Regions from separate parts of the Enterobacter sp. ECC-175 genome, predicted to be linked through region 1. Evidence: riboswitches for the same ligand, from Rfam matches in the RefSeq annotation. Region 1 holds a riboswitch; the other holds the start of a gene.
What was found. A riboswitch is a leader RNA that binds a small molecule or an ion and turns the genes downstream of it on or off. The one in region 1 is predicted to bind thiamine pyrophosphate.

Region 1 (5,776 bases):
ATCAACGACGGTCAGCTCCAGCTGCGTATTTTTACCGGAGACGGGCTGCTGCCCGCGCTGTTTACCACGCTGACGCAGCCGGAAGAGAGCCCGAATATCATTGCCGGGAAATCGGCATGGTTTGAGATTAACGCCCCGCACGGGATGACGTTTAACCTTGACGGCGAGCCGTTGAGCGGGACGCAGTTCCGCATTGAGGTCATTCCGGGCGCGCTGCAGTGCCGCTTGCCGCCGGACTGCGTGCTGCTGCGCTGATGTTTTACACGGTGCGCGATGATGCCCTCACCCACCCCTCTCCCACGGGAGAGGGAGAAAACCATACCGCGCTCGGCCTGTCCCCTCTCCCACTGGGAGAGGGGGATGGAGGCGTCAGGCAATCGTGACTTTGCTGTCCAGATAGACATCCTGAACCGCATTGATCAGCTTCACGCCGTCGGCCATTGATTTTTTAAACGCCTTACGGCCCAGAATCAGCCCCATGCCGCCCGCGCGTTTGTTAATCACCGCCGTGCGTACCGCGTCAGAAAGGTCGGTTTCACCGCCCGCCGCGCCGCCGGAGTTAATCAGCCCCGCGCGGCCCATGTAGCAGTTCGCCAGCTGGTAGCGCACCAGGTCGATTGGGTTATCGCTGGTCAGCTTGCTGTAGACACGGTCATCGGTGTAGCCAAAGTTCACCGCCTTGTAGCCACCGTTATTCTCCGCCATTTTCTGCTTGACGATATCCGCACCAATCGTGGCCGCCAGGTGGTTCGCCTGCCCGGTGAGATCGGCAGAAACGTGATAGTCCACGCCGTCCTTCTTGAACGCGGAGTTGCGCAGATAGGCCCACAGCACCGTCACCATGCCCAGCTCGTGCGCGCGCTCGAAGGCCGCGGAGATCTCTTCAATCTGACGACGAGACTGCTCGGAGCCGAAATAGATCGTCGCCCCGACTGCCACCGCGCCCATATTGAACGCCTGCTCAACGCTGGCGTAGAGCGTCTGATCGTATTCGGTCGGGTAGCTCAGGGTTTCGTTGTGGTTCAGCTTGACGAGGAACGGAATGCGGTGCGCGTAGCGGCGAGATACGGAGGCCAGCACGCCGTAGGTTGACGCCACGCAGTTACAGCCGGCTTCAATCGCCAGCTCCACGATGTTTTTCGGATCGAAATAGAGCGGATTGGCCGCGAACGACGCGCCCGCAGAGTGTTCAACGCCCTGGTCAACCGGCAGAATGGACAGATAGCCCGTACCGGCCAGTCGGCCCGTGTTGTAGAGCGTCTGCATGTTTCGCAGCACCGCCGGCGGACGGTTGTTATCCACCATCACGCGGTCTACGTAGTCGTGGCCAGGCAGGTAAAGCTGGTCGGATGGAATGGTCATACAGCGATGCTGCAAAAGGCCGTCGGCGTCTTTGCCAAGCAACTGCGCAATATCGGTCATAGCTATTCTCCCGTAGCGTGTTATCCAGGCCCACAGCGTTGTGGGCAGACTAAGCCTGGTACCGACTTAACAGATTTTCCACCATTTGCAACGTTATTCAGCACATTCTGCTGGCTCGATTCGTGTACATCGCGCCGCGTTACCACCACGCGTGAAAATGATGAACCGGCCCAATACCGTGGCCGACCTCCAGCGTGTCGGCCTGCGCCAGCGCGGCGGAAAGCCAGGTCTTGGCGTGGAGCACCGTATCATTCCAGCGTTGATGTCGCGGGCGCAGGGCGGCCAGCGCCGCGGAGAGCGTACAGCCCGTCCCGTGGGTGTTTTTCGTTTGCACGCGCGGCGCGGTAAAACGCTGCTCCCCGTCGCGGGTGAACAGCCAGTCGGGGCTTTCGGCATCGTCAAGATGTCCCCCCTTCATCAGCACCGCACCGCAGCCCAGCGCCAGCAGCGCGTGGCCCTGCGCCTTCATTTCGCGTTCATTCCGTGCGTGCGGCGCATCCAGCAGCGCGGCGGCTTCGGGCAGGTTTGGCGTAATGAGCGCCACCTGCGGCAGCAGCTTTTTGCGCAGCGTGTCAACCGCGGCCGGAGAGAGCAGCGGATCGCCGCTTTTCGCCAGCATCACGGTATCGAGCACCACGTTTTGCACCTGATAGCGCTGCAGCCGCTCGGCCACGGCCTCCACGATATCCGTCTCCGCCAGCATGCCAATCTTGGTGGTATCGATACGCACGTCGCTGAACACGGAGTCCAGCTGGGCCGCGACAAAATCCGGCTCAATGCGGTAGACCGACTGCACGCCGCGCGTATTCTGCGCCACCAGCGCGGTAATGACCGAACACCCGTACGCGCCAAGCGCGGAGAAGGTTTTTAAATCGGCCTGGATCCCCGCCCCGCCGCTCGGATCGGTGCCTGCGATAGTGAGTGCGTTAATCCGCTTCATGCCTGCACCTCCAGCGCGTACAGCGCGTCAAGAAAAGCGGAGGCGAAGCTGCCCGGCCCGCGAGCGTCCGCAGCCGCGCGCGACCCGGCGCGCTTCATCCACTTACAGGCCGCCGCCGCGTTGTCCAGCCGATCCCCCGGCAGCGAACAGCTGGCCGCCACAACCGCAGAAAGCGCGCACCCCGTCCCTACCACGCGGGTCATCAGCGGGTCTCCGCCGGCGACCGTGCGGGTTCGCTGTCCGTCGGTGATGTAATCCACCTCCCCCGTGACCACGACGATGGCGCGGGTCCGTTCGGCCAGCGCCTGCGCCGCGGGCAACGCGCCGGACGCGCTGTCGGTGGAATCTACGCCACGACCGCCTTCGCTCATTCCGGCCAGGGCCAGAATTTCGGAGGCATTGCCGCGAATGGCGGCGGGCTTAAGGGAAAGAATTTGCTGGCAAAAGCGGGTGCGAAACGCCAGCGCGCCGACGGCAACCGGGTCGAGCGTCCAGGGTTTTCCCGCCGCGACGGCGCTTTCAATCGCCCGGCGCATCGACTGGGCGCGCGGCGCGGTCAGCGTACCGACGTTAATCAGCAGAGCGTCTGCCGCCGCAGCAAAGTGTTCCGCTTCTTCGGCCTCAATCACCATCGCCGGGGAGGCGCCGAGAGCCAGTAAAACGTTGGCGGTGAAGGCCTGCACGACGTCGTTGGTCATACAGTGCGTGAGGGGCGAATGGGTGTGGAACTGATGTAAAACGTGTAGATCGAGCAGGTCAGGCTGCATGGTTTCGCTCCTGCCTTACGTGAAGAAGCGATGACCGGGAAGGCATCTGACTTCCCTACGCTGGCATTATCCAGATCAGGTAATACGGGTATTTCTCAGCCTTCATTTAAGAAGGGCACCCCGAGTCAATTGTTGACCATTTGTAGAGTAATACCCTGCTCTTTGCAAGCCCTTATTTCATTCGTTATATTTCCGCTTTTATTTTATGGATATTCTCACCCCTCTCCATTCCGAATGAAAACGGGTCATATATCTTTCGAAAACCAGTCATTCAATATATTGATTTATATGAATTTTTATATTTATATAAGATCATTCCCAAGCCATACAAATCGCAAATTTTAGTGATCTGCATCAAGATCTTATTAATGAATCAGAGGGATAGTAATGCCACTTAATTACTCCAGAATCTATAAATACGCAGCCGCAATGGTTGCCTTTGTCTATGAGTAGCAAATGCCATTTATTTAAAATGGCTGGCGTAATTAAGCCCATATAAATTATAGAGATGATAGCAATGTTACAAACCAATAAGGCCATAATTATTATGGCTTCTTTTAGTGCGTTCAGTGTAAACGCTTCCACTCCGGCTTCGGACGTTTCGCTCAATTCGGGCGGCAATGTCGAAATAGCCATTGATCAGCTCGCAGGTCAACTTTCCGGCCTGTCCAGCGACGTCTATAGCGCTGGGCAAACCGATAAACGCCACGATCTGCAGATCTCAATTGCGCAGGATACGGCTAACGACGCCAGCACCAAAGCGAACGTCGCGCAGCTTAACGCCAGCCTGGCCGGTGCGGCGGCTGCTGGGGCGGACAAAACGGCCCACACGGCGCTGGCCGCGGCGGGAAATGCGCAAATCACCGCCGACCTGAACGGTAAAAATATACATGCCAATACCACCAGCATTCTGACGAACGTTGCGGGCATCGCTGAAAATAAAAAATCAATCAGCGCCAACACCAGCGCGATAGACGGAAAGGTCGAGAAGAGTACGTTTCAGGCGGACCGCGATCGTCAGGATAAGGCGACTCAGAGCGCGGCTGATAAGGCGAACCAGGCGTATAGCAAAGGCGCTTACGCGCAGCAGCTGGCGGTGGATGCACAAACCGTAGCCACCGCTAACCGGGCAGCCGTGGCGCGCGTGCAGTCCCGCAGCCGGGCCAACAGCGATGAGCTGCAGGCGCAGGCGGGCCAGCTGCAGAATCATGAAGAACGTATTACCTCTCTGGAGGGGGCGACCAACGCGCAGTTTGGCGCCCTGAAAAATGAGGTTGAGGAGAACCAAAAAGAGGCCCGAAGCGGCTCGGCGGCGGCCGTCGCGATTGCCTCTATGCCGCAGGTCGAGCAGGCGCAAACGGTGATGTTTTCCGCCGGGGCGGGCACCTTTAAAAGCGAATCTGCGGTGAGCGTCGGCGCCTCTTTCCATGCCGGAAACGCCATCGTCAAAACAGGATTCAGTACCACGACCAACGATGACTTTGCCGTGGGTGCGGGCGTCGGGGTTGGGTTCTGATCGTTAATACAATAAGCACCGATTAATTACCGATTTAAACGGCGGTATTAATCTTTGCGCTTTTAAATAGCAGGAAATATATGAACAAGTGGTTAACCGCATTATTTTTTATCCTGACGCTCTCGGGCTGCTCACACCGCGCCCTTAGCGAAGGCGAACGTGCCGCAATGCTGCAGGCCTCTGAAAAACAGGCGCTGGAAAATGCCCGGGCGCAATATCCGGTACAAAAAGCGCAGGCGACTAAAAAAGCGTTCATAAAGCATTACGATAATATGGAAATTAAGCGCGGCAGCGACGGTATCTTAACCGTAGACGGCAAGCCAGCCGCGGTAATTGAAACGACGGAAAGCGCCACCGTTTACAGCCAGGGGATCGTCGACATCATTGTTTACAAAAGCGGCAAAGTGGCCGTAAACAAGAACGGCGTTTTCGATGGCTTTGCCCGGTAGTTGATCTTATAAACAGCGCGTTAAGGGACTAACGCGCTGCTGCCCCTTTTTTACCCGCGATTTCCCCCGCTTCGCTGGGCCTTTTATTGATTATTTTTGTAACAAACTACGCCCCGACTTCACCGCGCAATTGACTGTTTTTATTCAATGATATTTCTCCAGATTTCACGCGCTTCATGGTGGGGTGCGGTTCCTTTACGTTTGTCATAAAACCGCAAACAAATTAACCATTGAGCCCAACCTCAAAAGGCTCTATATTGGCGGCGTTTTTTCAGGCCCCATCTATTTTTTATACTATTTATTCAATCGTGGCGCATAGCGAAGCCGCGGTTGTAGGAGAGATATGATGACGGATAAAGTCCGTATTGACACTGTAGATGCCCACAAAAGCAACGAAACCTATCTGGCCCGTCAGGCCGAGTTTGAATCTAACGTCAGGAGTTATCCGCGCAAGCTGCCTTTAGCGATTACCAAAGCAGAAGGCGTGTGGATCACCGATGCAGATAATAAAGAATACCTTGACTGTTTAGCCGGCGCAGGCACCCTCGCGCTGGGCCACAATCATCCTGATGTGCTGAAAAGCATCCAAAATGTCATTACCAGCGGCTTGCCGTTACATACCCTCGATTTGACTACGCCCTTGAAAGACGCGTTTTCCGAATATCTGCTCTCTCTGCTGCCA
Region 2 (5,776 bases), 1.8 Mb from region 1:
GCTGTCGGGTAAGCCGCTGCGCGCGCCGCGCCATCGGTTCCAGATATGCGCTGGCCGCCGGAGAAAGCAGGGCCATCATGTGATCCCGCGTTAGCTGGCGGGCTTCCAGCGCGCGCTCAACGTCTGCCTGCGTTTTACCGTTGATGCGCAGGCGAATATCTTCCCAGTCGAGCTGGCGCCAGCGCTCGGTGAAGGTCTTCATGAGAGCGCCTCCAGAAAGCCGGTCAGCGGGCTGGTGGCCTGCGCCTGAAAGCTGCGCGCGCCGGGGCCAGACTGTTTTGCCAGCAGGCCAGCCTCTACCGCGAGGCGGAATGCGCGCGCCATGGTCACCGGATCGTCCGCGACGGCTATCGCCGTATTCACCAGCACCGCGTCGGCCCCCATTTCCAGCGCCTGTGCGGCATGACTTGGTACGCCGATACCCGCATCAACGACAACGGGAACGGTAGCCTGAGCAATGATAATGTCCAGCATCGCGCGGGTTTCCAGCCCCTGGTTAGAGCCTATCGGTGCGCCCAGCGGCATCACCGCCGCGCAGCCGACCTCCTCAAGCCGCTTGCACAGAACGGGGTCAGCGCCGCAGTAGGGCAGAACGATAAACCCTTGCTGCACCAGCTTTTCCGCTGCCTTCAGGGTTTCAATCGGGTCGGGCAACAGCCAGCGGGCATCCGGGTGGATCTCCAGCTTTAGCCAGCGCGTGCCGAGCGCCTCGCGCGCCAGCTGAGCGGCAAAAATGGCCTCCTCGGCGGTTTTCGCACCGGACGTGTTCGGCAGCAGCGTGACGCCTGCCTCCAGCAGCGGTGCCAGAATGGCATCGCTTTGATTGCGCAGGTCCACGCGCTTGAGCGCCAGCGTCACCAGCTGGCTGCCGCTTTCGCGAATGGCATCGACCATCAGCTGCGAGGAGGCGAACTTTCCGGTCCCGGTGAACAGATGTGAATCAAAGACTTTATCGGCAATACGTAGCATCTCAGCCCCCTGCGATAACCTGAAACAGCAGGATGTTATCGCCTTCGCTCACCTGCTGATGTTCCCACCGCTCGCGCGGCAGGATCTGTTGATTGAGCGCCAGCGCCGTGCCCGGCTTGTGCTGGCGCAGTGCGTCAAGCAGCGCGGCGACGGTGAGGTTGTCGTCGCACTGCATCGGCTCATCGTTAAAGAGAATGCGCATTATGGCCTCCGCAAACCGGACAGCGGCTGGCGCGGTGCAGCGCCAGGTGCCGCCAGCCGCCGGCGCGCGCGTCGAACAGCCGCAGCGTATTGCGCTCCGTCTCCATGCCGCTCAGCAGCTTGATGGCTTCCAGCGCCTGCAGCGTGCCCATCACGCCGACCACCGGACCGAGAATGCCCGCCGTGCGGCAGTTGCGCGCCGGCTCGGCGTCGTCCGGCCACAGGCAGCGGTAGCAGCCCTGCGTCCACGGCGGCGTGAGAACCATCATCTGGCCGCCAAAGCCCACGGCGCTGGCGGTGATAAGCGGAGTATCGTTCGCCACGCAGGCGGCATTGATTGCCTGACGCGTTGCCATATTGTCGGAACAGTCGAGCACGACGTCAGCCAGAGCAACTTCGCGTTCGAGATCGTCACCAGCGAGGCGAGCCTGAAGCGCGATGAGTTCAATACCCGGATTGAGCTTAAGCAGCCGCTGGCGGGCAATGTCCGCCTTAGGCTGGCCAACATCCTCCGTGTTAAACAGGATCTGCCGCTGGAGATTGCTGATGTGAATATCATCGTCATCCGCCAGCACCAGCGTGCCTACGCCAGCCCCCGCCAGATAGAGCGCGGCGGGCGCGCCCAACCCGCCGAGACCGACGATCAATACCCGGCTTTTGAGCAGCGTTTCCTGGCCGTCGGTAGCGATATCCTCCAGCAGGATCTGGCGGCTGTAGCGCATAAAGTCGCGGTCATTCATCGCCTGCTCCTGCGAGTGCCAGAAGCTTCGCCGTGGCGGCCTGCCAGTCCGCCGCCTGGGTGATCGCGCTGACGACGGCAATGCTGCCCACGCCGGTATCCAGCACGCCCGGGGCGCGCTGAAGGCTAATACCGCCGATGGCGACGGTGGGGTAGTCCGCGAGGCGTTTGACGTGTTCCTCCAGCTGCGCCAGCCCCTGCGGCGCGGACGGCATTTGCTTGGTTTGGGTCGGGAAGACGTGGCCAAGCGCGATGTAGGAGGGGCGAGCCGCCAGCGCGACGTCAATTTCCATGTCGTCGTGCGTTGAAACGCCGAGCCGCAAGCCGGCCGCGCGGATGGCGTTCAGATCCGTGGTTTCAAGATCTTCCTGGCCGAGATGCACGCCGTACGCCTGGTGCTTTATCGCCAGCCGCCAGTAGTCGTTGATAAACAGGCGGGCATTATATCGACGCCCCAGCACAATGGCGGCGAGCACGTCGGCCTCCACCTCTTCGTCGCGCTTATCCTTGATGCGCAGCTGGAGGGTGCGAACGCCCGCGTCGAGAAGGCGTTCAATCCATTCCACGCTGTCCACTACCGGATAAAGCCCCAGGCGGAAGGGGACGGGGGGAAAATCGGGCTGGTACATTACGCCTCCTCTTTTTTGAGGTAAATTTCGCCGCCTTTGGCGCGGAAATTCTCCGACATGTCCGCCATCCCCACTTCAATCGCCTGGGCGGCAGCGTAGTCGCGCACCTCCTGGCTGATCTTCATCGAGCAGAATTTTGGCCCGCACATAGAGCAGAAATGCGCGACTTTGCCGGACTCCTGCGGCAGCGTTTCGTCGTGGTAGGCGCGGGCGGTGAAAGGGTCGAGCGCCAGGTTGAACTGGTCTTCCCATCGGAACTCGAATCGCGCTTTCGACATGGCGTTATCGCGAATTTGCGCCCCCGGGTGGCCTTTTGCCAGGTCCGCCGCGTGGGCGGCAATTTTGTAGGTAATCAGCCCCTGCTTGACGTCCTCTTTGTTCGGCAGGCCGAGGTGCTCCTTCGGCGTCACGTAGCACAGCATCGCGCAGCCAAACCAGCCGATCATCGCCGCGCCAATGCCGGAGGTGAAGTGGTCATAGCCCGGCGCGATATCGGTGGTTAGCGGGCCTAACGTGTAAAACGGCGCTTCGTGACAGTGCTCCAGCTCCTCGGTCATGTTGCGGCGGATCATCTGCATCGGCACGTGTCCCGGGCCTTCAATCATCACCTGCACGTCGTACTCCCAGGCGATTTTGGTCAGCTCGCCCAGCGTGTGCAGTTCGGCAAACTGCGCTTCGTCGTTAGCGTCGCGAATGGAGCCCGGACGCAGGCCGTCGCCGAGCGAGAGGGAAACGTCATAGGCGGCGCAGATTTCGCAGATCTCGCGGAAGTGCTCGTAGAGGAAGTTTTCCCGGTGATGGGAGAGGCACCACTTCGCCATGATCGAGCCACCGCGCGAGACAATTCCGGTCAGGCGCCTGGCGGTCATCGGCACGTAGCGCAGCAGCACGCCCGCGTGAATGGTGAAGTAGTCCACGCCCTGTTCCGCTTGCTCCAGCAGCGTATCGCGGAACGCTTCCCAGGTGAGGTTTTCGGCAATGCCATTCACTTTTTCCAGCGCCTGGTAAATCGGGACGGTGCCAATCGGTACCGGGCTATTGCGCAGGATCCACTCGCGGGTTTCGTGAATATAGCGTCCGGTGGAGAGGTCCATCACCGTGTCCGCGCCCCAGCGCGTTGACCAGACCAGTTTTTCCACCTCTTCTTCAATGGAGGACGTGACCGCCGAGTTACCGATGTTGGCATTGACCTTCACCAGGAAGTTACGGCCGATGATCATCGGTTCGGATTCCGGATGGTTGATGTTGGCAGGGATAATGGCGCGTCCGGCGGCCACCTCGTCACGCACAAACTCCGGCGTGATGTTCTCCGGCAGGCGCGCGCCAAAGCTTTCGCCAGGATGCTGGTGGCGCAATATTTCGCTGCGGATGCGCTCGCGGCCCATGTTTTCACGGATGGCGATAAATTCCATTTCAGGGGTGACGATGCCCCGACGCGCGTAGTGAAGCTGGGTGACGCATTTGCCCGCCTTAGCGCGTTTTGGCGGCAGCAGGCCGGTGAAGCGCAGTTCGTCCAGGCCGTCGTCGGCCTGGCGCTCTTTTGCGTAAGCCGAGCTTTGCTCATTAAGCGCTTCGCTATCCTGGCGGGCTTCGATCCACGGCTGGCGCAGCTTCGCCAGGCCCTGCTGAACGTTGATAGTAATATCGGGGTCGCCGTAGGGACCGGAGGTGTCATAGACCGGAACGGCCTCGTTTTCCTCGAACTGCGGGTGCTCTTTGCTGCCGCCGATAAGCGTGGGGCTGAGCTGGATCTCGCGCATCGGGACGCGGATATCGGGCTGCGAGCCGGAAATATAGATACGTCTCGAGTTCGGGAAAGCGGTACCTTCCAGAGTGTCGATGAAGCGTTGGGCCTGTGCGCGCTGTTCGCGGCGGGTCAGTTTTGTTGTAGACATAGCGCATTCCAAAAGTGAAGGACATGGCTTGTCAGACGACGGATGAAGCAAGAGAGGATCGCCCGCAGGCGATGCAACAGCAGTTTGACTCTTGTTCCCTTCGCAGGTATTAGCCTGATCAGGTTCCGCGGATCCCGAATTAACGGTCTCAGCCCGTGCTTTCACACTGGGCACTCCGACAAGAAAAATCCCCCTCGTAAGAGGGGCGAATGGTTGTAAATTACTCGTTAACGATTAAGAACTCAAGCAGGCCGCGCAACGTTATCTTCGTTGCTGGCTTTCAAATCGTTGTCCAGCACCAGAGCGATCAGCTTGTCTTCCAGCGTGAATCGCTCCTCCATGGCCTCGCCCAGGTCGGACAGCGCCTGCTGAAACTCAAGATAGTTATCGTGATCGATAGCGTTCTCAAGCGTGGAGTCATAATAATCCATCATCCGCTGGGTGTTGGCTTCCAGCAGAGGATAGAGTTTGCTTGCCGCAATATATGGGCTGGTGCCTTCCATTTCGCGGATAATGCGTTCATAAATATTGAAATGGCCATCTGAAAGGTAGTCGACCAGGCTCTGACAAAAATCATCCAGCGCTTTTTCATTCAGCCGCATGTAAGATTCTTTGCCAGGCTTAATCCCGACCAGATTGTAGTAAGCCACGAGCAGATGCTTGCGGTCGTGTAGCCAGCGATCCACCAGTTTGTTACTTCCACCAACGCGCTCAGTCAGGCTTTCTAGCTGGTTTAACATATTCGACTCCGCAAGGTTAAGATGAAAAGCTGCCCATCCAAAATGTAATAATAATGTTACCAACATGCCTGTGAAGCGAAGGTAGTGCAATAGATATGGATCGTATAATTGAAAAATTAGATCGCGGCTGGTGGATCGTCAGCCATGAACAAAAGTTATGGCTGCCGCGCGGCGAACTCCCTTACGGCAACGCGGAGGATTTCGATCTTGCAGGCCAGCCCGCGCGCAGGATCGGGGAATGGCAGGGCGATCCCGTGTGGTTGATCCAGCAGGTGCGTCGTCAGGATATGGGATCTGTCCGTCAGGTGCTGGATCTGGACGCGGGGCTGTTTCAGCTGGCGGGCCGCGGCGTGCAGCTCGCGGAGTTTTACCGCTCGCATAAATACTGCGGCTACTGCGGCCATGCTATGCACCCAAGCAAGACCGAATGGGCAATGCTTTGCGGCCACTGCCGGGAGCGCTATTACCCGCAGATTGCGCCGTGCATCATCGTGGCGATCCGCCGCGAGGATTCCATCCTGCTGGCGCAGCATACCCGCCACCGCAACGGCATTCACACGGTTCTCGCCGGGTTTGTTGAGGTGGGCGAAACCCTGGAGCAAG

Region 2: linked by a shared signal. The riboswitch ahead of thiC (phosphomethylpyrimidine synthase ThiC) and the one ahead of thiM (hydroxyethylthiazole kinase) in region 1 are both predicted to bind thiamine pyrophosphate.

The regions. Positions count from the first base shown of each region.
Region 1 is NZ_CP143776.1:3,573,490-3,579,265, forward strand. It holds gene yegS (lipid kinase YegS) at 1-255, shown strand, start outside; gene fbaB (class I fructose-bisphosphate aldolase) at 370-1,422, opposite strand; gene thiD (bifunctional hydroxymethylpyrimidine kinase/phosphomethylpyrimidine kinase) at 1,562-2,362, opposite strand; gene thiM (hydroxyethylthiazole kinase) at 2,359-3,129, opposite strand; TPP riboswitch at 3,165-3,262, opposite strand; gene V1599_RS17070 (YadA-like family protein) at 3,677-4,645, shown strand; gene V1599_RS17075 (hypothetical protein) at 4,726-5,094, shown strand; gene V1599_RS17080 (diaminobutyrate--2-oxoglutarate transaminase) at 5,438-5,776, shown strand, end outside.
Region 2 is NZ_CP143776.1:799,832-805,607, forward strand. It holds gene thiH (2-iminoacetate synthase ThiH) at 1-202, opposite strand, end outside; gene thiG (thiazole synthase) at 199-969, opposite strand; gene thiS (sulfur carrier protein ThiS) at 971-1,171, opposite strand; gene V1599_RS03850 (HesA/MoeB/ThiF family protein) at 1,155-1,910, opposite strand; gene thiE (thiamine phosphate synthase) at 1,903-2,538, opposite strand; gene thiC (phosphomethylpyrimidine synthase ThiC) at 2,538-4,433, opposite strand; TPP riboswitch at 4,512-4,621, opposite strand; gene rsd (sigma D regulator) at 4,676-5,173, opposite strand; gene nudC (NAD(+) diphosphatase) at 5,269-5,776, shown strand, end outside.